4 regions of the Pantoea allii genome follow, and region 1 is predicted to be linked to each of the others. Evidence: predicted binding sites of a transcription regulator. Region 1 holds the regulator's gene; each other region holds the start of a gene.
The links. The regulator CRP, encoded in region 1, controls carbon source genes, mostly activating them, when cyclic AMP is high. The targets are predictions, from matches to a motif close to ATGTGANNNNNNTCACAT.

Region 1 (4,647 bases):
AGGAGCTCAGCCTGACGGAAAAAGTCGCCGATGTGCGACGTCAGCTGCAGCAGGGTGAGGTGGTACTGGTCTGGTCTGAGCTTCACGAATCGGTAAACATCATGCGCAAAAGCGAGTTTCGCGGCTGATGCACAGAATGAAAAATCGTGCTAACAATGCTCATCGCCCGACTTCACAGGGAGTTTTACTATGTCTGCACGCCATCCGATCATTGCGGTAACGGGTTCCAGTGGCGCGGGAACCACCACCACCAGCCTGGCATTCCGTAAAATTTTTCAGCAACTCAATTTGCACGCTGCCGAGCTGGAAGGTGACAGCTTTCACCGTTTTACCCGGCCAGAAATGGATATGGCGATTCGTAAAGCACGCGATCTGGGTCGCCACATCAGCTATTTTGGCCCGGAAGCGAATGACTTTGGCCTGCTGGAACAAACCTTTATTGAATACGGTGAGCACGGCAAAGGCCAGTCACGGAAATACCTGCACACCTACGACGAAGCCGTGCCCTGGAATCAGGTGCCGGGCACCTTTACGCCGTGGCAGCCGCTGCCCCCGGATACGGACGTGCTTTTTTATGAAGGACTGCACGGCGGGGTGATGACGGCTCAGCATAACGTCGCTGAAAAGGTGGATTTACTGGTCGGCGTGGTGCCGATTGTCAACCTGGAGTGGATTCAGAAGCTGGTCCGCGATACCGGTGAACGCGGCCATTCCCGTGAGGCCGTCATGGATTCGGTTGTGCGCTCAATGGAAGATTACATCAACTTCATAACGCCACAATTCTCACGCACCCATATCAACTTTCAGCGCGTCCCTACCGTGGATACCTCCAACCCGTTTGCGGCCCGCACCATTCCTTCGCTGGATGAGAGTTTTGTCGTCATTCACTTTCAGTGTCTGGAAGATATTGATTTCCCTTATCTGCTGGCCATGCTGCAGGGATCGTTCATTTCCAATATCAATACGCTGGTGGTACCGGGCGGAAAAATGGGGCTGGCGATGGAGTTGATTATGGCGCCGTTGGTGAAACGGCTCATGGAAGGCAAACGCATTGAATAAAATCAGAGGCCGCGCGGGCCTCTGAGAGATCACAGCTCGATAACCTCGTAGCTGTGGGTGATCGCGACCCCTTTGCCTAACATAATGGCAACCGAGCAATATTTTTCCGCCGACAGGTCGACCGCACGCGCCACGGCTTTATCTGAAAGTGCTTTTCCACTCACGATAAAATGCAGGTTGATACGGGTAAAGATGCGAGGGGCTTCTTCCCGACGCTCTGATTCGAGTTTTACTTCGCAATCAGCCACATCGTTGCGGCCTTTTTGCAAAATTGAAACCACATCGATTGCGCTGCAACCACCGGCCGCCATCAGCACCATTTCCATAGGACTGGGCGCTTTATCACCGGAATTACCATCCATTAAGACCTGATGGCCGGATGATGATTCGCCGAGGAATGTTAACCCTTCAACCCATTTGACTCTTGCCTGCATAATTTCGCCCCCAGAATACCCTGTTTTTGCGCCAGAGTACGCTTTTGCCTGGTAAACAGCAATCCAGAGAAATCAGCCTCATTGCTGAAGCGAGACAACACAAGACAGTCGGCGAAAGCTGTGCTACAAACAGTGCTGAAAATATTTTTTCGTCATCCGAAGATGAAGCCGGGAAGAATTATGCGCTCTGCGCCGAATGCAGCCCGAATAATTTCCTGAATGGAAACACGCTTAACGCTTTCATCGCCTGGCAGGGAAACAGAGCCCTGTATTTTGGGCACGATTACAATAGAGGATAATAGCGAATGGTTCTCGGCAAACCGCAAACAGACCCTACACTTGAATGGTTCCTGTCCCATTGCCATATTCACAAGTATCCATCCAAAAGTACGCTGATTCATCAAGGTGAAAAAGCCGAAACGCTTTACTACATCGTGAAAGGTTCCGTCGCGGTACTGATTAAGGATGAAGAAGGCAAGGAGATGATTCTTTCTTACCTGAATCAAGGCGATTTTATTGGTGAGCTTGGCCTGTTTGAAGAAGGTCAGGAACGCAGCGCCTGGGTACGTGCGAAAACGGCGTGCGAAGTAGCAGAAATTTCCTACAAGAAATTCCGTCAGCTCATCCAGGTTAACCCGGATATTCTGATGCGTCTTTCTTCACAGATGGCGCGCCGTCTTCAGGTGACGTCAGAAAAAGTGGGAAATCTCGCGTTCCTGGATGTCACCGGACGCATTGCACAGACGTTGCTTAACCTGGCTAAACAGCCTGACGCCATGACGCATCCTGACGGCATGCAAATTAAAATTACTCGTCAGGAAATTGGCCAAATCGTTGGTTGTTCACGTGAAACCGTGGGCCGTATCTTGAAGATGCTGGAAGATCAGAATCTGATCTCCGCACACGGCAAAACCATCGTTGTTTACGGCACCCGCTAAGCCTTATTATTCACGGCGTGATGGCAACATTATGCCGTGAATATCTTGTGTTGAGCCCATGTGGCGAAGAATAATTTATCACCCCGAAGTTAACTATGCGCTGCGCCAGACTCTGGTGTTGTGCCTTCCGGTCGCGCTCGGCTGGCTGTTTGGCGATCTGCAAAAAGGGTTGCTGTTCTCATTAGTTCCCGCCTGCTGCAATATTGCTGGCCTGGATACACCGCACAAACGTTTCTTTAAGCGCCTGATTATTGGCGGCAGCCTGTTTGCCTTTGGCAGTTTGCTGATGCAGTGGCTACTGCTCAAAGACGTCCCTCTGCCGTTGATTCTGTTTGCGATGCCGTTACTCCTTGGCGTCACAGGTGAAATCAGCCCGCTGCACGCCCGACTGCTGCCCGGTACGCTGATTGCCGCGATTTTTACCATCAGCCTGATTGGCCGTATGCCCATTTACGTGCCTCCGCTGCTCTATATCGGCGGTACGCTCTGGTACGGATTATTCAACTGGTTTTGGTTCTGGCTGTGGAAAGAGCAGCCGATGCGCGAAAGCCTGAGTTTAATCTACCGTGAGCTGGCAAATTACTGTGACGCAAAGTACAGCTTGCTGACGCAGCTTACCGATCCTGAAAAAGCCCTGCCGCCCCTGCTGGTGCGTCAGCAAAAAGCGGTCGACCTGATTAACACCTGCTACCAACAGATGCATATGTTGTCCGCAAGCCGCGATCACAGCCATAAACGTCTGACCCGGGCATTTCAGGTGGCGCTGGATTTACAGGAACATATCTCCGTCAGCCTGCATCAGCCGGAAGAAGTCCAGAAGCTGGTGGAACAAAGCCATGCGGAAGCCGTTATCCGCTGGAATGCCAGGACGATTTCAGCCCGACTGCGCGAGCTGGCCGACGATATTCTGTATCACCAACTCTCCAGCCGTTTTGATATGGACAAACAGCTGGGTGCGCTGGAAAAAATCGCCCGCCAGCATCCGGACAATCCGGTGGGTAACTTCTGCCTCTATCATTTCAGCCGCATCGCCCGGGTACTTCGTACCCAAAAGCCGCTTTATCAACGTGACCTGATGGCCGATCGCCAGCGTCGTTTGCCGCTGCTGCCCGCGCTGCGAAGCTATCTGTCGTTGCGTTCTTCCGCGCTGCGCACCGCCGGTCGTTTTGCCGTCATGCTGATGCTGGGCAGCGCCCTGGCGGTGTTTTTCTCCATTCCAAAGCCCTACTGGATTTTGATGACAATCATGTTTGTCAGCCAGAGCAACTACAGTGCAACCCGGGTTCGTATCCAGCACCGGGCCCTGGGCACCTTTGCCGGGTTGGTCATTGCGGCAGCCTCGCTGCGCCTGGATGTGCCAGAGCCGCTGGTGTTGAGCATCATGCTGGCCATTACCTTTATCAGCTATCGCTTTACCCGACAGTTTTACGGCTGGTCGATGGTAGGATTTACGGTCACGGCCGTTTATACGCTGCAACTGCTCTCCCTTAACGGGGCACAGTTTTTATTGCCCCGCCTGCTGGATACGCTGATGGGTTGCCTGATCGCCTTTGGTGGCATGTTATGGCTGTGGCCGCAGTGGCAGAGCGCGCTGTTGCGTCAGAATGCGCATGATGCACTGGAGGCCTGTCAGGACGCACTGCGGATGTTACTCGGCCCGGAGCAGTCTCCAGATAAGCTGGCTTACCAGCGGATTAAGGTCAACCAGGCCCATAACGCGGTGTTTAATTCCCTGAATCAGGCGATGCAGGAGCCGGGATTTAACTCACGCTACCTGCAGGATATGCGCTTATGGGTCACGCACTGCCAGTTTATTGTTGAACACATCAATGCCATGACAATTCTGGCGCGCGAACACACCATGCTGCCACCCACGCTGGCCGAGCACTATCTGCAATGGTGCGAGATTGCACTGCAACGTTGCCAGCAACGACTGGAATATGATGGGGAAAGTTCGCAGACGGATCTGCTGCAGGGCGTTGAAGATATTAACGAGGGGCCCGTCACGGTGCTGGAGCAGCACGTCCGGCGCATTCTTGATCATCTGAAAGTGATGCACACGATCTCATCTTTGGCCTGGAACCAGCGGCCTCATCATGGCCGCTGGCTGATGCGCAGTCTGCGCCGGAAATAACTCAGGCCGACAGCACCTTCTCTACCGCGTTGGCAAAGCGCGTCATGCCCTCTTCTATATCGGCAGGCTCGATAATCAGCGA
Region 2 (4,647 bases), 1.4 Mb from region 1:
GGCCGCCCGCGCGGCGGCAGGTAAAGGCATTCCCTTTACGCTGTCCACCGTCTCCGTGTGCCCCATTGAGGAAGTTGCGCCGCAGATCAACCGCCCCATGTGGTTCCAGCTCTATGTTCTGCGCGATCGTGGCTTTATGCGTAATGCGCTGGAGCGCGCCAAAGCGGCGGGCTGCTCTACGCTGGTGTTTACTGTGGATATGCCTACGCCGGGCGCGCGTTATCGCGATGCGCATTCAGGCATGAGCGGGGAAAATGCGGCGCTGCGGCGCTACTGGCAGGCCATCACGCATCCCAGGTGGGCGCTGGATGTGGGGTTACAGGGAAGGCCGCACGATCTGGGGAATATCTCAACCTATCTCGGCAAGCCTACCGGGCTGGAAGACTATATCGGCTGGCTGGCCAATAATTTTGATCCTTCCATTTCCTGGAAGGATCTGGAGTGGATTCGCGATTTCTGGGATGGCCCGATGGTGATCAAAGGCATTCTGGACCCTGAGGATGCCCGTGACGCGGTGCGCTTTGGTGCTGACGGTATCGTGGTTTCTAACCATGGCGGTCGCCAGCTGGACGGCGTCCTGTCCTCGGCCCGTGCCTTACCTGCGATAGCGGATGCGGTCAAAGGCGATATCACGATCCTTGCTGATAGCGGCATTCGTAACGGACTGGATGTGGTGCGTATGATTGCGCTGGGCGCAGACAGCGTCCTGCTGGGGCGCGCCTTTATCTATGCGCTGGCAACACATGGACAGCGCGGCGTTGAGCATTTACTGACGTTGATTGAAAAAGAGATGAAAGTCGCGATGACCTTAACCGGCGCGAAGCGCATTGCCGATATCACACAGCATTCGCTGGTGCAGGCAAATGCCCTCTTGCAGGAAGCAAACCTGCGCCCGGCATAGTTGCCTGCGGCGAAATCAGAGGTGTTGTCTATACTTACCTTCTTTACCAACAGGAGGAATGACATGACCATTCATAAGAAAGGTTCGGCGCATTGGGAAGGCGACATCAAAGGCAAAGGCACAGTCAGCACCGAAAGTGGTGTACTGAACCAGCAGCCCTACGGCTTTAATACCCGTTTTGAAGGGCAAAAAGGCACTAACCCGGAAGAGCTGATTGGTGCGGCACATGCGGCCTGTTTCTCTATGGCACTGTCGCTAATGTTGGGCAATGCCGGTCATAAAGCGGAAAGCATTGATACCAGCGCAGATGTGTCGCTGGATAAAAAAGGTGAAGGCTTTGCGATCACCAAAATCGCCTTAACCAGCACCGTTTCTCTGCCAGGCATTGATAACGATACCTTTGATGAGATTATCAACAAAGCCAAAGCGGGCTGCCCGGTTTCTCAGGTGTTGAATGCTGAAATTACGCTGGATTACACCCTGAACAACTGATTGCGGACCGGCATCACTTTTACGTGATGCTGACGCGAATCTTGCCGTACCCAGATGCGCCTTCGGGCGCATCTTTGCGTTGTGCAGAAGGACGCGGAGATGACAAACGCGTTTCGGCAAACACACACGGAAAATGCGGCTGGTCTTGCTGGAAATCTGTGGCGCACGCGTGCTAATCCGTCAGGCGGCGATGATATGAGCATGAGGTCGTAGCTTTTTCGCCATAAGCCTGGCGTACTGCTGATGGTGGTGTTACTGCGGGCGTTACTCTGTTTGCTGGTTACCGCTTCCTGGTTACCCTGGAACGCGTCTTAAACGTCAGGCGTAAATCTCTTCTGCGCGCTTAGCCCGCACGTCGCTGCGTGCAATCCGATAAGCCTTACCGGGATCGCCCGCCAGAAATTCAAAGGTAGGTGAATAGTAGAACGGGAGCCAGCCGCCATAAGCGCCTTCCCATTCCCAGCGTACCGGGCAGGGCCAGATAATGCCTTCATACAAAATGTAATAAACCCAACGCCCAGTTGGACGGCGGGGACGAGTAGTTTTCATGGGATTCACAACTATGTTGGTGTAAAACAGCTTATATTTTGAACGCTAACCTGCAACCTTGCAATGTTGTATGTGCATTTTTGTGTCCTTGACCTGTTCAGTTATCTGAACGATGCACTTCACCACACATCAGTACCACGTTAGGACGGACCTTGTGGATGCGGTTTGCCATCACTTCGCAGGCGGTTTTCGTTGGGTAAATGCGCTCTGATACCGGCAACGCTTCACAGGCATCATGTCCACAGGCGCTTACCAACAATACAAAACCAATTAACATAACCGACTCCTTCTCCCGTCGCGCACGTCACGAGAGGGGTGAATGTTCCTTTTTATAAAACCAGTATAGCTAATTGCCGGAAGGGACAATCATCACGCTGGGCGGTATCGGATTGCTCTGAGCGATTATACGCCTTCCGGACGCGTACAGCAGTGAAATCTTACCCATCGCTGCAATGGGCAACGCATCGTTCGCGCTGCATTTCTGACCAGCTACAAGGGCGACTTTCCATTCCTGCCATAACGAATTTTAAAATCGGTAAATTTTCATACATGTTGACTATTTTGGCGGTAATCCTTTAAAGCAACGCGTTTTGATATTTCTCACACTTCTGACATGCAAATCTGAAACCGGTTGCAGAAAATCTTTCCCCTGTGTATTCGTTAATTATTCATCACACGGAGGAATGAACCATGCCCAAAATTTTACTGTGCTGTGCCGCCGGAATGTCCACCAGTATGGTGGTGCAAAAAATGGAAAAAGCTGCGAAAGAGCAGGGAATGGATGTAGAGATAAAAGCAGTAGGAATTGAAGAGTTTAGCGAGGCAATTGCCGACTATGACTGCTGCCTGTTGGGGCCGCAAATTAAATACAAGCTGGCCGATTTCGAGCCGATTGCTCAGCAGTACAGTAAATCCGTCGCGGTGATTAACAGCATGGATTACGGAATGATGAATGGCGAAAAGATATTAAGTGCCGCGCTCAAGCTTATTCCTGGCTGATCGCTAAAGAACTGAAAAATATAGCGCAAACCTGCATTCACTTTATGCAGGGTTATTCTCTTTTGCCTGAGCAAGGAGTGACGGGATGAGTCGCTTGAGCGAATCTTTATTCGGTGTCATCGAAAATCGTATTAGTCCGCTGGCTGGCCGCCTCTCCAGCCAGCGCCACGTCATCGCCATCCGTGATGGTTTTATTGCCTCAATGCCGTTCCTGATTGTCGGTTCATTTATGCTGCTGTTTGCCCATCCGCCTTTTTCGGCAGACAGTAGCTGGGTGTTCGCACAGTGGTGGCTCGGCATGGTGAAGGCGCATGAAGAACAAATCATGATGCCTTACAACATGACGATGGGCATTATGGCGCTCTATATTGCCAGTGCTATCGCCTACAACCTGGCGAACAGCTACAAAATGAACGGCTTTATGGCCGCCAGCCTGTCGCTGATGGCGTTTCTGGTCGTGGCTGCGCCGCAAACGGGCAAAACGCTGCCGGTAGGTTCGCTGGGCGGTGAGGGGATTTTTACCGCCATCCTGGTGGCGTTATTTGCTACGGAGCTAATGCATTTTCTGCAGAAACACAATATCGGCTTCAAATTACCCGAACAGGTACCGCCGAAAATCCGTCAGTCGTTTGATCTGCTGATCCCGATTATCACCATTTTTATTACCCTGTTTCCGCTCAGCCTGTGGGTACAGGCACAGTTTGGTATGCTGCTGCCGCAGGCCATTATGGCGATCTTTTCCCCGATTATTTCTGCCTCAGATTCTCTGCCCGCCGTATTGATCGCGGTGTTGCTGTGTCATCTGCTGTGGTTCGCCGGTATTCACGGCGCCGTGATTGTCGGTGGCATTTTACAGGCATTCTGGTTGACCAACCTTGGGTTGAATCAGCAGGCGCTGAACGCAGGCGAGCCTGTCAGCCATGTGTTTATCGAACCCTTTTGGCAATTTTTTATCGTGATTGGTGGCTCCGGTTCCACGATGGGGCTGGTGCTGCTCTATTTGCGGAGTCAGTCTGCCCATCTGCGCTCAATTGGTAAGCTCAGCATCGTGCCCAGCATGTTCAACATCAACGAACCGGTTATTTTTGGCTCGCCCGTGGTGATGAACCCCATTCTGTTTATTCCCTTCGTTCTTGCCCCGCTAGTCAATGCCGTCATTGCCTGGACCGCCACGAAAACCAATCTGATCAATCATGTGATCTCGCTGGCACCCTGGACGACGCCAGCACCGATTGGGGCAGCCTGGTCAACCGGCTGGGACTGGCGCGTCATCGTGTTGATTGCCCTGCTGGTGACGATTGCCACATTGATTTACTACCCGTTTTTCAAAATGTACGAGCGTCAATTGCTGCAGCAGGAACTGGCCGCAGCGCAACCGGTAAAGGAGTAATGCATGGAAATTGATGAAAGCACGGTCATCGAACTGATTATCCAGGCGGGCGAAGCGCGATCCTGCTCAATGGAAGCCTTGCGCGCGGCCCGCCTGCAAAACTGGGAGCAGGCAGACAGCCTGCTCAGCGCCGCGACTGCGGCGGCAAAGGCGGCGCACCAGACGCAGACGCAGCTTATCGGTGCCGATGAGGGCAGCGGAAAGATCCCGGTCAACCTGATTATGGTACATGCCCAGGATCATCTGATGAACGCGATGCTCTGCCGCGAGCTGGCGGAAGAAATTATTCAACTGCGCCGGGAGTTAGCCGCACGCT
Region 3 (4,647 bases), 1.1 Mb from region 1:
GTAGCGCTTTCTGTACGCCGATTAAGCGAGGCAGACGCTGGGTACCGCCCGAGCCCGGCAGTAATCCCAACTGTACCTCCGGCAGGCCGATGCGGGTTTTATCATCCAGCGAGCAGATGCGCGTGTTACAGGCCAGCGCCAGCTCAAGACCACCGCCCAGGCAGGCACCGTGGATCGCTGCCACCACCGGAAAAGGTAAGGCTGCGATAGCGGCCATCACCTCCTGTCCTTGTCTCGCCAGCGCTTCCGCCTCATGGGCGTTTCGACAACGATCGATCATGCTGATATCGGCACCTGCAACAAAGTTGTCAGGCTTGCCGGAAATCAGCACCAGCCCCAGCAACTGCGGGTTCTTGCGCGCCTGCGCGATGATCGCCGCAATCTGTGCCGCAAACTCCGCCTTTAATGTATTCATCTTTTCATCTGGCACATCAATGGTGATCACGCCAACGTGATCGTCCCGCATCTGTAATGTGAAAGCGCTCTGTTCCATTATTCGGCCTCCAGAACCATTGCTGCACCTAAACCCCCGGCGGCACAGGCCGTGACTAAACCCAGCCCTCCGCCCCGGCGGCGTAATTCATTTAACGTCTGGGTGATCATGCGCGCACCGGTGGCGGCAAAGGGATGCCCAAAGGCGATCGATCCGCCCGAGACGTTAAAGCGCGCCTCGTCGACCTCGCCCAGCGCATGCGGACGGTTTAACACGTCCCGGGCAAAGCGTTCATCACGGAACATTTTTAAATTGCTTAACGTCTGCGCCGCGAACGCCTCGTGCATATCTATCAGGGTTAAATCACTTAGCGTGATTCCGGCGCGATCCAGCGCTAAAGGGGAAGCATAGGCCGGCCCTAGCAGCATGTCCTGCCAGACGTCGATAGCGGTAAACGCATAGCTGCGTAAGTAGCCCAGCGGCTGTAACCCGAGCTCTTTTGCCCGGCCTTCACGCATCAAAATGACTGCCGCCGCACCGTCGGTAAGCGGCGTGCTGTTTGCCGCGGTGACAGTACCGTGCTGGCGGTCAAACGCCGGACGCAGTCGGGCATAGTCGGCGGCTTTCGCATCCATGCGCACATTATTATCCTGTTCAATGGGCGTTTTCCACGGGGGTACAAAAGCGGCCATCACTTCCTGATTCAGCACGCCTGACTGCCAGGCCTGGGCTGCACGCTGATGCGATCGCAAGGCCAGCGCGTCCTGCTCTTCCCGGCTAATGCCATGCGTTTTCGCCATCTGTTCTGCGGTATCACCCATGCGTAATCCTGTGGAATATTCCGCGACCGCAGGCGGCACCGGTAACAGATCTCGGGGCCGCAACCGCCGCAGAATATGTAACTTCTGCGAAAAGCTGCGCGCTTTATTCATGTCCACCAGCGCACGCGCCAGCGTTTTACTCACCCCGACAGGCAACACCGAGGAGGAGTCAGCCCCGCCCGCAATGCCCACAGAAATGGTACCGGCCAGTAAGCTTTCGGTGACGTTTGCCACCGCCTGAAAGCTGGTGGCGCAGGCCCGGCTGACGCTGTAGGCGTCGGTATTCACACTCAGGCCACTGCTCAGCACAATCTCACGCGCAATATTCGGTGCTTCCGGCATCTGCACCACCTGCCCGAAGACCAGTTGTTCGATGATGTCGACCGGAAGCTCACTGCGGGCCATGATTTCGCTTATCACCATGCGGCCCAGCTCGACCGCTGGGATGCCATGAAAACCCGTAGCCTGGCGAAGGAAAGGTGTACGTAATCCGTGGGTTATGGCGATGCGCTCGCCATTACGCGTCAGCAGTGACTGCGCTTTGCTCATTGTTTTCACCTGTACATCGTGACCGAGGCATCATTGCCGAAAGAGGTCTGACCTGATCCACAGTGTTAACCACAAGCCGGGGCGCCGCCAACATCAGGAGGAGAAAAGTGAGATGAGAAACACGAAAATGAAAAACGCCGCACAGAAGCGGCGTCTAAAGCCTTAACGTAAACCCAGTTGAAAAATCAGGGTTTCAGCCTGACAGCTAAAGGTGAAATCGATATTAAGCTGCACGCCGTCGGCCTCTTCCACCATGCTGGCTTGGATAACGCAGGGTTCGGACTCGACCTGCCGCGCTTTTTCAGTCAGGCGGGCCAGTTTACTTTCCGCCTCGGCACGCCGGGCAAACCATTCTGACCAGCTGGCCGTACAGTCCGAATTATCCATCACCGTACCGACATCGACACAACAGCACGCGGCCGTTTCTGTCGAGCTACATTTTTTTAAAGCATCAGTCATGGGTCTCTCCTGACAACACATCATAAGGTGGGTAATTTTCTGCTAAAAATTTTACGCCTTCGTTTTTCAGGCTGCCAGACACACCGCGCTAAGTGACGAATATCACAATAAAATTTGATATGGATCAGTTTTAATCCTGCCTCTCTTGCCGTTTTATCCTGAGAAGTGTTAAGCAGATCGAATTTTCATCGATCAAATTGGAAATATTTTAAAAACAATATTGCAACATGTGTACAGGTCGGACCTATACTCTCCGCACTGGTCTGATATGTACGTTTGACATCAGTCCATACAATCCGCCGTTCCTTGTTACGCGACGTCACAACGTTAAATAATAATTCACATGAGGTTGTGGTCATGAACCATAAAAACCTGTTCGCAAAGTCAGCCGTGGCAGCTGCAGTAGCGCTAATTTCCTCTAACGTATACGCAGCCGGATTTCAGTTAAATGAATTTTCTTCCATTGGTTTAGGTCGCGCTTATTCTGGCGAAGGCGCAATGGGTGATACGGCGGCCTCAGCCAGTCGTAACCCGGCAACCATGGCGCTCATGGATCGTCCTGAGTTTTCTATCGGTGCGGTTTATATTGATCCTCAGGTCGATATCAGTGGGCAAAGTCCATCGGGACGCAGTCTGGATGCGAAAAACATCGCCCCCAATCAGTGGATCCCTAACCTGCATTACGTCCAGCCGATTAACGATCAATGGTGGGTTGGCGCATCCGCGACCTCAAACTACGGCCTGGCGACAGAATTTAATGATGGCTATACCGCGGGGGGATTCGGCGGTAAAACCGACCTGATGACCGCTAACCTGAACCTCAGCACCGCTTATCGTCTGAATGAGCATTTCAGCTTCGGTGTGGGCTTTGACGCTGTTTATGCCAAAGCAAAAATTGAGCGTTATGCTGGCGAATCCTTCTCTGCACTCGGCATTCCGGCTGATACGCAGATTGCCCGCCTGAAAGGTGACAAATGGGGCTACGGCTGGAACGCCGGTATTTTGTATGAAGTGGATGAAAATAACCGTTTCGGTTTCACCTACCGCTCTGAAGTGAAAGTCGATTTCGATGGGGATTACAAAAGTAATCTGCCCGCCGCTATCAATGCCTTTAATCTTCCCGGTGCACCTTTTGGCACAAGCGGTAATACCATTCCGGGGTCACTAACCCTGAACCTGCCAGAAATGTGGGAAGTTTCAGGCTGGCATAAAGTGGCACCGCAGTGGGCCGTGCACTATAGCCTGGCTTATACCAGCTGGAGCCAGTTCCAGGAGCTGAAAGCGACGGGCTCAAACGGCCAGACGCTGTTTTACAAAGATGAGGGGTTCCATGATGCCTACCGCATCGCACTGGGTACCACCTATCAGTACGACAAAAACTGGACCTTCCGCAGCGGTATCGCCTTTGATGACAGCCCGGTTCCGGCAGATAAACGTTCTATCTCTATCCCGGATCAGGACCGTTTGTGGCTGAGCGCCGGTGCCTCTTATGCGTTTAACGACGCTGCATCGGTAGACGTCGGCGTGTCTTACATGCACGGTCAGAAAGTCACCGTACAGGAAGGCAACTATACCTTTAACTCCAGCGGTAAAGCCTGGCTGTATGGCGCGAGCTTTAACTACAAGTTCTGATGCGCTAAACGCATAAAAAAAGCGACACTGCGTGTCGCTTTTTTATTGTCCAACAGTCATCAACGTTATCAGGACGACAGCGTAACAGCCTTACATCATCCTGAGGCCGCCCTTTGCACAGGCGGCTTTTCACTGGACTTGGCTTACTGAGAATCAATATCTTTCAGATCGCCCTGAATCGCCGCAGCGTTAGGATTATCTTCTGGCTTCAACTTGCCGCCGCGCGCCAGGAAGTCATAGCGCTGGAAATAGGCGCTACGCACAAAGGCGTAAGGATCGCGTTGCTGTTTCAGGATGGCATCCGAGTCCAGCAGTTGCGCGCGTGATTCAATGCCTTCCAGTGTCCATTTACCAATCGACATGGGCCAGGTCAACCAGCCAAGCACAGGATAAAGCGTATCGACGTAGTCACCGCCGTCCTGACGCACCGTGAAGCTCCCATAGCCAGGTAACTGCACATAAGGACCGTAACCCACACCATAATGACCCAGCGTAGTACCAAAACGCTGCGATCCCTGACGTGCCAGTTCCGGATTGGCTTTACCGGCGACATCGATGAAACCGCCCAGCCCCAGCACCGTATTCAGGAAGAAGCGCGTAAAGTGGATACCCGCGTTACGCGGATCGCCGACCAGGATAGCATTCACCATACTGGCTGGCTCGCCAAGGTTACCCAGGAAGTTGCTCAGGCCAGCACGTGCAGGCACGGGCACGTAGTCGCGCCAGGCGACTGCCACAGGGCGCAGCACGTAC
Region 4 (4,647 bases), 2.0 Mb from region 1:
TGCAACGCCTGAGCCAGCCAGCCAGGGCATCCTCACCACACATACCGGGCATTGCGATACGCGAACTGCTGCGGCAACTGCCTTACCAACTGGCTACCTCTGTGGAGCCTGCAGGCTGGCGTGCCGCCCTGTTGGGCGGTGATGCTGACCAGCTGCGGATCGTGGCGCAGCAACTCAGTGTGCTTAAGGTGAATTCCCCGACGCGTCCGGCTCGCGCATCGGTTGCCGGTGAAACCTGTATCCCCCAGGCGACGGATGACAGTGCTGTTTTGCTGTTTATTCCCCTGGACGACGGGCAGCAACTGGCAGCGCTTCGTGCTCTGGCGCTGATCTGTGAGCCGCGTTTTTACCAGCGCTATCGCGTTGAGCAGCCGGTAGGTTATGTGGTCAGCTGCCGCTACCATCGCAGTGTGGACACCGATGGCCTTCTTTTTGCCTTACAGTCGCCGGATTGTCCGGCATCAACATTGATTCAGTTCTGTGAAGCCTTCCTGCATGACATGACGCCTGGCGTTGCACAATGTGATATCAACCCGATCAAAACTCAGCTCATGGGGATGAAAGAAGACCCCGAGGTGGCAGCCCTGCGTCAGGCGAACGGCCTGACCAACCTTGAGCCTGAAAAGGTCGCCTCACTGACTCAGGAAGCGGTGCAACAGCTGCATCAACGATTGTTAACCTGCCGACACCGCTGGCGCATTCTCTACACTAAAGGTAAGAATTAAAATAATCACTCAGTGATATTGCTGAATAAATTTGATTGTTTACGCCAAATCTCTTCACTTTTTATTCGCGTTTATATGCCCCAAACTCAGATGGACGCCATAAAATAAGGAATAGAAAGTGAAGAATGTAAAACGTTTAACTCTGCCACTGCTCGCGGCTGCTGCGCTGTATGTCCCTGCCTCTCAGGCAGAAGCCATGCATTATCAACTCGACCCACAGCATACGTCTGTAGTGATGAGCTGGGAGCACTTCGGCTTTTCGCATCCTACCGCTGATATTCCAGATGCTACAGGTTCCCTGGTGTTTGACAGCAGCAAACCTGAGCAGTCGCGTGTCGACGTTACCCTGCCGGTAAGTAAAATTGACAGCCATGTCGCTGCCCTGACCAAAGAATTCAAAGGTGCGGACTATTTCGACGTTGCGAAATACCCCAGCGCCACCTTCCGCAGCACTAAAGTCATCGCTAAAGGCGATAACAAGTTTGATGTAGAAGGGAACCTCACCCTGAAAGGTATTACCAAACCTGTCACACTGCACGCCACGCTGAACAAGCAGGGCGAGCATCCGATGGTGAAGAAGCAGGCGATTGGTTTTGATGCCACCGGCACCATCAAACGTTCAGACTTCAAACTGGACAAGTACGTGCCCGCGGTCAGTGATGACGTGAAACTGACGCTCTCTACCGAAGCATACGCGAAGTAATTCTGCGTTTGCGTTCTCAGCCCGGCACTCAGGTGCCGGGTTTTTTTTTGCCTGGCCTGGCTACGGGCAACCCGGCAAACAGGCAGCGTCTGCATTCAGCGTTGTCAGGCCCTGAACGAGTCGGCGGCACCGAAACCGCCTCAAAAAGCGCCAGCATTGTCTGAAAAAAAAGCACTTCATCACGCTATTTTCGGCGGCTGAAAAAGCCTGAGCCCGTCCCGCGTAAAATTAATCCTCTGCCGTACCTAAAAAAATGAGGCGAAAATCACAAATTTGCATCGTGATTTTATCGACGCCTGCGCGATATAACGTTGACAGAAAAGCGAGGGGGATCGTCATATTTAACTTGTTGTTTTAAAAGGATAAGCTCACAACCCACCTTTGCGATTAAAATGTGATTTCTTTCACATAAATAAGCCATTTGTACGCGCTGTCAATACATCACCTAAATAAATTCCTCTCATTTTTGTGATCTTAATTGCAAATATCAGTCTGTTATCCCGAAACAATAGCTTCAGACGCATTAAGCCAGAAGGAAGTCAGGATGAGAATCGGAATGGTAATTAGCGGCGGCGACGTAACCGGCATTAATAATTTCATTTTCCAGGTGGGCAGAATGACCCAGGCGGAAATGGTGTTATTTAATGGCGGCATTCCTGGACTGCTGGATAATGTCTGTCAGGAAATATCGCAGCGTGATTTACTGGATTTTTCCATCACGTCCATTCCGGTGATGCAGTCGGGCAGAACTGCGCGAAAATTAATTCGCAGCGAATATGAAACCATTGCCCGGCAGTTAAAAACATTACGCATTGATGTATTAATTCTGGCTGGCGGTGACGGGTCGCTGCAATTTTTGCACACGCTGAGTGAATTTGGCGTCAACTGTTTTGGCATCGGAATGACCATTGATAACGATGTCTACGGCAGTGATTATACCGTGGGTTTTTCCACCGCCTGTGAGCAGGTTTTAAAAGAGGTGGCAAAGCTGAGAAACACCGGTCGGGCCTTAACCGGACGTGTGTTTATGGTAGAACTGCTCGGCGGTTATTGTGGTGAGCTGACGCTACAGTCCGCCATAAAATCCAATGCCGATTTTGCGCTGATCCCGGAATGCCAGATTCCCACTAGCGTGCTGGCAGAACGCATCACTCAGCGGCTCAGCGAACAGAACAGCGTGGTAATCCTCTGTTCAGAAGGTTACACACGAGAATATTCACCGGGATTTCAGGGCGCGATTGATACATTAATCAAGCAACTTGAACCGCTGATCGGCGTGCGTATTCGCAAAACGATCGTCGGCTATGGACTGCGTAATGGCGACCCCACCTGTGAGGAGATTTATCAGGGCACCATTATGGCAAGTGAAGTCGTCCGTTGTATTCAATCCGGGATGCGTAATAAAGCCGTCATTATTAATGGCAGCAATAAGCCTATTCCGATTGACTTAATAAGCATGAAAAAACGCCTGGTCGATACAGAAGGGCACCATTATAAACTCGCTAAACAACTGCATATATTGTGAGGAGAAAACATGCTGAAAATTTTATGTGTCTGTGGTTGCGGTCTGGGATCAAGTTTCGCTATCGAAATGAGTGCGAAATCAGTTTTAAAAAAACTGGAGATTGAAGCCGATATCGATCACACCACGATTTCAGAAGCTAACGCATTTAAATCCGACATGATTTTAACGCAAAAAGCCTTTGCGGATGTCTTAAATGCCGACGCCACACCAGAGCAAATTAAACGCGTAATTATATTAAATAAACTCACCGATAAAGCTGAAATTGAGCAAAAGATCGTGGCTTTCTTAAAAGAACGTAATGTGAAGGTTGCTAATCATGAATAGTGTAATCAATTTTCTGGTTAAAGACTTATTGGGGCAGGCGTCTATTCTGATCGCGTTTATTGCGCTAATCGGACTGGTCCTGCAAAAAAAATCGGCCGGGAAGGTCGTGGAAGGGACCTTTAAAACCCTTCTGGGCTTCTTGATCATGATGGCGGGCATCAACATTATTGTGGGTGCGCTTACCTTCCTTAACAGCATTTTTACCCACGGTTTCGGCATGCAGGGCTACATCACCGACGTGGCCGCGATTGCCGGGCTGGCAAACCGTGAGCTGGGCTCGGAAGTGGCCATGACGCTACTGGTGATCTTTATCGTCAATATCATCATTGCGCGCCTGACACCGTTTAAATACATCTTCCTCACCGGCCAGGCGCTGTTGTGGATGGCAACCATCGGGGCCGTGATCGGCTACAAAGCCGGTCTGACCGGATTACCGTTAATTCTGACCGGCGGTATTTTCGGCGGCATCATGGCGGTGGTGATGCCGGCACTGGCACAGCCGGTGGTGCGTCGTATCACGGACTCGGATGACGTCGCGCTCGGCCACTTCTGCACTATCGGTTATCTGCTCACGGCGGCGGTGGCGAAAGTCGTCGGCCGAGGCTCACGCTCAACGGAAGACTTAAAGCTCCCCGATAACTTTAAGTTTTTGCAGGACACCTATCTGTCGATGGCGGTGGTCATGGTGCCGATGTACCTGATTCCCGCTGTGGCGGCAGGTCCAGCCTTTATCGCCCAGTACAGCAGTGGTACCAACTACCTGATGTATGCCTTTATGCAGTCTATCCAGTTTGTGGCGGGCGTCTTTGTTTTATACAGCGGCGTGAGACTGCTGCTGAATGAACTGGTCCCGGCCTTCCGCGGCATTGCGATGCGACTGGTGCCGGATGCCAAACCTGCACTCGACTGCCCGGTCATGTTCCCTTATGCGCCTAACGCGGTCATCGTCGGCTTTCTTGCGACCACGCTCGGCTCTGTTGTGGGCATGCTGGTCTTCCCAATGTTTGGTCTGGCGATGATTCTGCCCGGCTTGCTGACCAACTTTTTTGCCGGCGGTACAGCAGGCGTATTTGGTAACGCACTGGGTGGACGGCGCGGGGCGATGATTGGTGGATTCGTCCACGGATTATTTATTACCTTCCTGCCCGCCATTCTGGTACCGATGCTGGAAAGCTACGGCTTCACCGGCGTGACCTTCAGTGATTCCGACGTGATCAGTACCGGTCTGGTTCTGGGACATGCTTTCCAGCATAACTGGCTGTTTGTCGCCGTATTCGTTGCTTTTGTTACCGCTATCGCCTGGTTTGTTAACGGAAAATCCACTAAGCCCCGTGAGGAAAACGTGCATGAAACTTTATAACTTTACCGAA

Region 2: a site for CRP is predicted at 2,531-2,548, ahead of QNH99_RS16960 (PTS sugar transporter subunit IIB). Genes of this name have one in related genera too.
Region 3: a site for CRP is predicted at 2,353-2,370, ahead of QNH99_RS07375 (YfcZ/YiiS family protein). Genes of this name have one in related genera too.
Region 4: a site for CRP is predicted at 1,821-1,838, ahead of QNH99_RS11680 (6-phosphofructokinase). Genes of this name have one in related genera too.

Annotation. Positions count from the first base shown of each region.
Region 1 covers NZ_CP125958.1:441,359-446,005, reverse strand. Annotated here, with positions in the region: gene QNH99_RS02035 (YheU family protein) at 1-128, shown strand, start outside; gene QNH99_RS02030 (phosphoribulokinase) at 190-1,059, shown strand; gene QNH99_RS02025 (OsmC family protein) at 1,089-1,493, opposite strand; gene crp (cAMP-activated global transcriptional regulator CRP) at 1,799-2,431, shown strand; gene QNH99_RS02015 (YccS/YhfK family putative transporter) at 2,490-4,565, shown strand; gene QNH99_RS02010 (bifunctional acetylornithine/succinyldiaminopimelate transaminase) at 4,567-4,647, opposite strand, start outside.
Region 2 covers NZ_CP125958.1:3,562,277-3,566,923, reverse strand. Annotated here, with positions in the region: gene lldD (FMN-dependent L-lactate dehydrogenase LldD) at 1-901, shown strand, start outside; gene QNH99_RS16975 (OsmC family protein) at 965-1,393, shown strand; gene QNH99_RS16970 (hypothetical protein) at 1,712-1,942, opposite strand; gene QNH99_RS16965 (hypothetical protein) at 2,040-2,219, opposite strand; gene QNH99_RS16960 (PTS sugar transporter subunit IIB) at 2,633-2,941, shown strand; gene QNH99_RS16955 (PTS sugar transporter subunit IIC) at 3,027-4,331, shown strand; gene QNH99_RS16950 (PTS lactose/cellobiose transporter subunit IIA) at 4,335-4,647, shown strand, end outside.
Region 3 covers NZ_CP125958.1:1,503,835-1,508,481, reverse strand. Annotated here, with positions in the region: gene fadJ (fatty acid oxidation complex subunit alpha FadJ) at 1-493, opposite strand, end outside; gene fadI (acetyl-CoA C-acyltransferase FadI) at 493-1,803, opposite strand; gene QNH99_RS07375 (YfcZ/YiiS family protein) at 1,966-2,262, opposite strand; gene fadL (long-chain fatty acid transporter FadL) at 2,620-3,894, shown strand; gene mlaA (phospholipid-binding lipoprotein MlaA) at 4,038-4,647, opposite strand, start outside.
Region 4 covers NZ_CP125958.1:2,477,155-2,481,801, reverse strand. Annotated here, with positions in the region: gene pqqF (pyrroloquinoline quinone biosynthesis protein PqqF) at 1-725, shown strand, start outside; gene QNH99_RS11685 (YceI family protein) at 844-1,428, shown strand; gene QNH99_RS11680 (6-phosphofructokinase) at 1,973-2,953, shown strand; gene QNH99_RS11675 (PTS sugar transporter subunit IIB) at 2,963-3,277, shown strand; gene QNH99_RS11670 (PTS sugar transporter subunit IIC) at 3,270-4,637, shown strand; gene QNH99_RS11665 (class II fructose-bisphosphate aldolase) at 4,624-4,647, shown strand, end outside.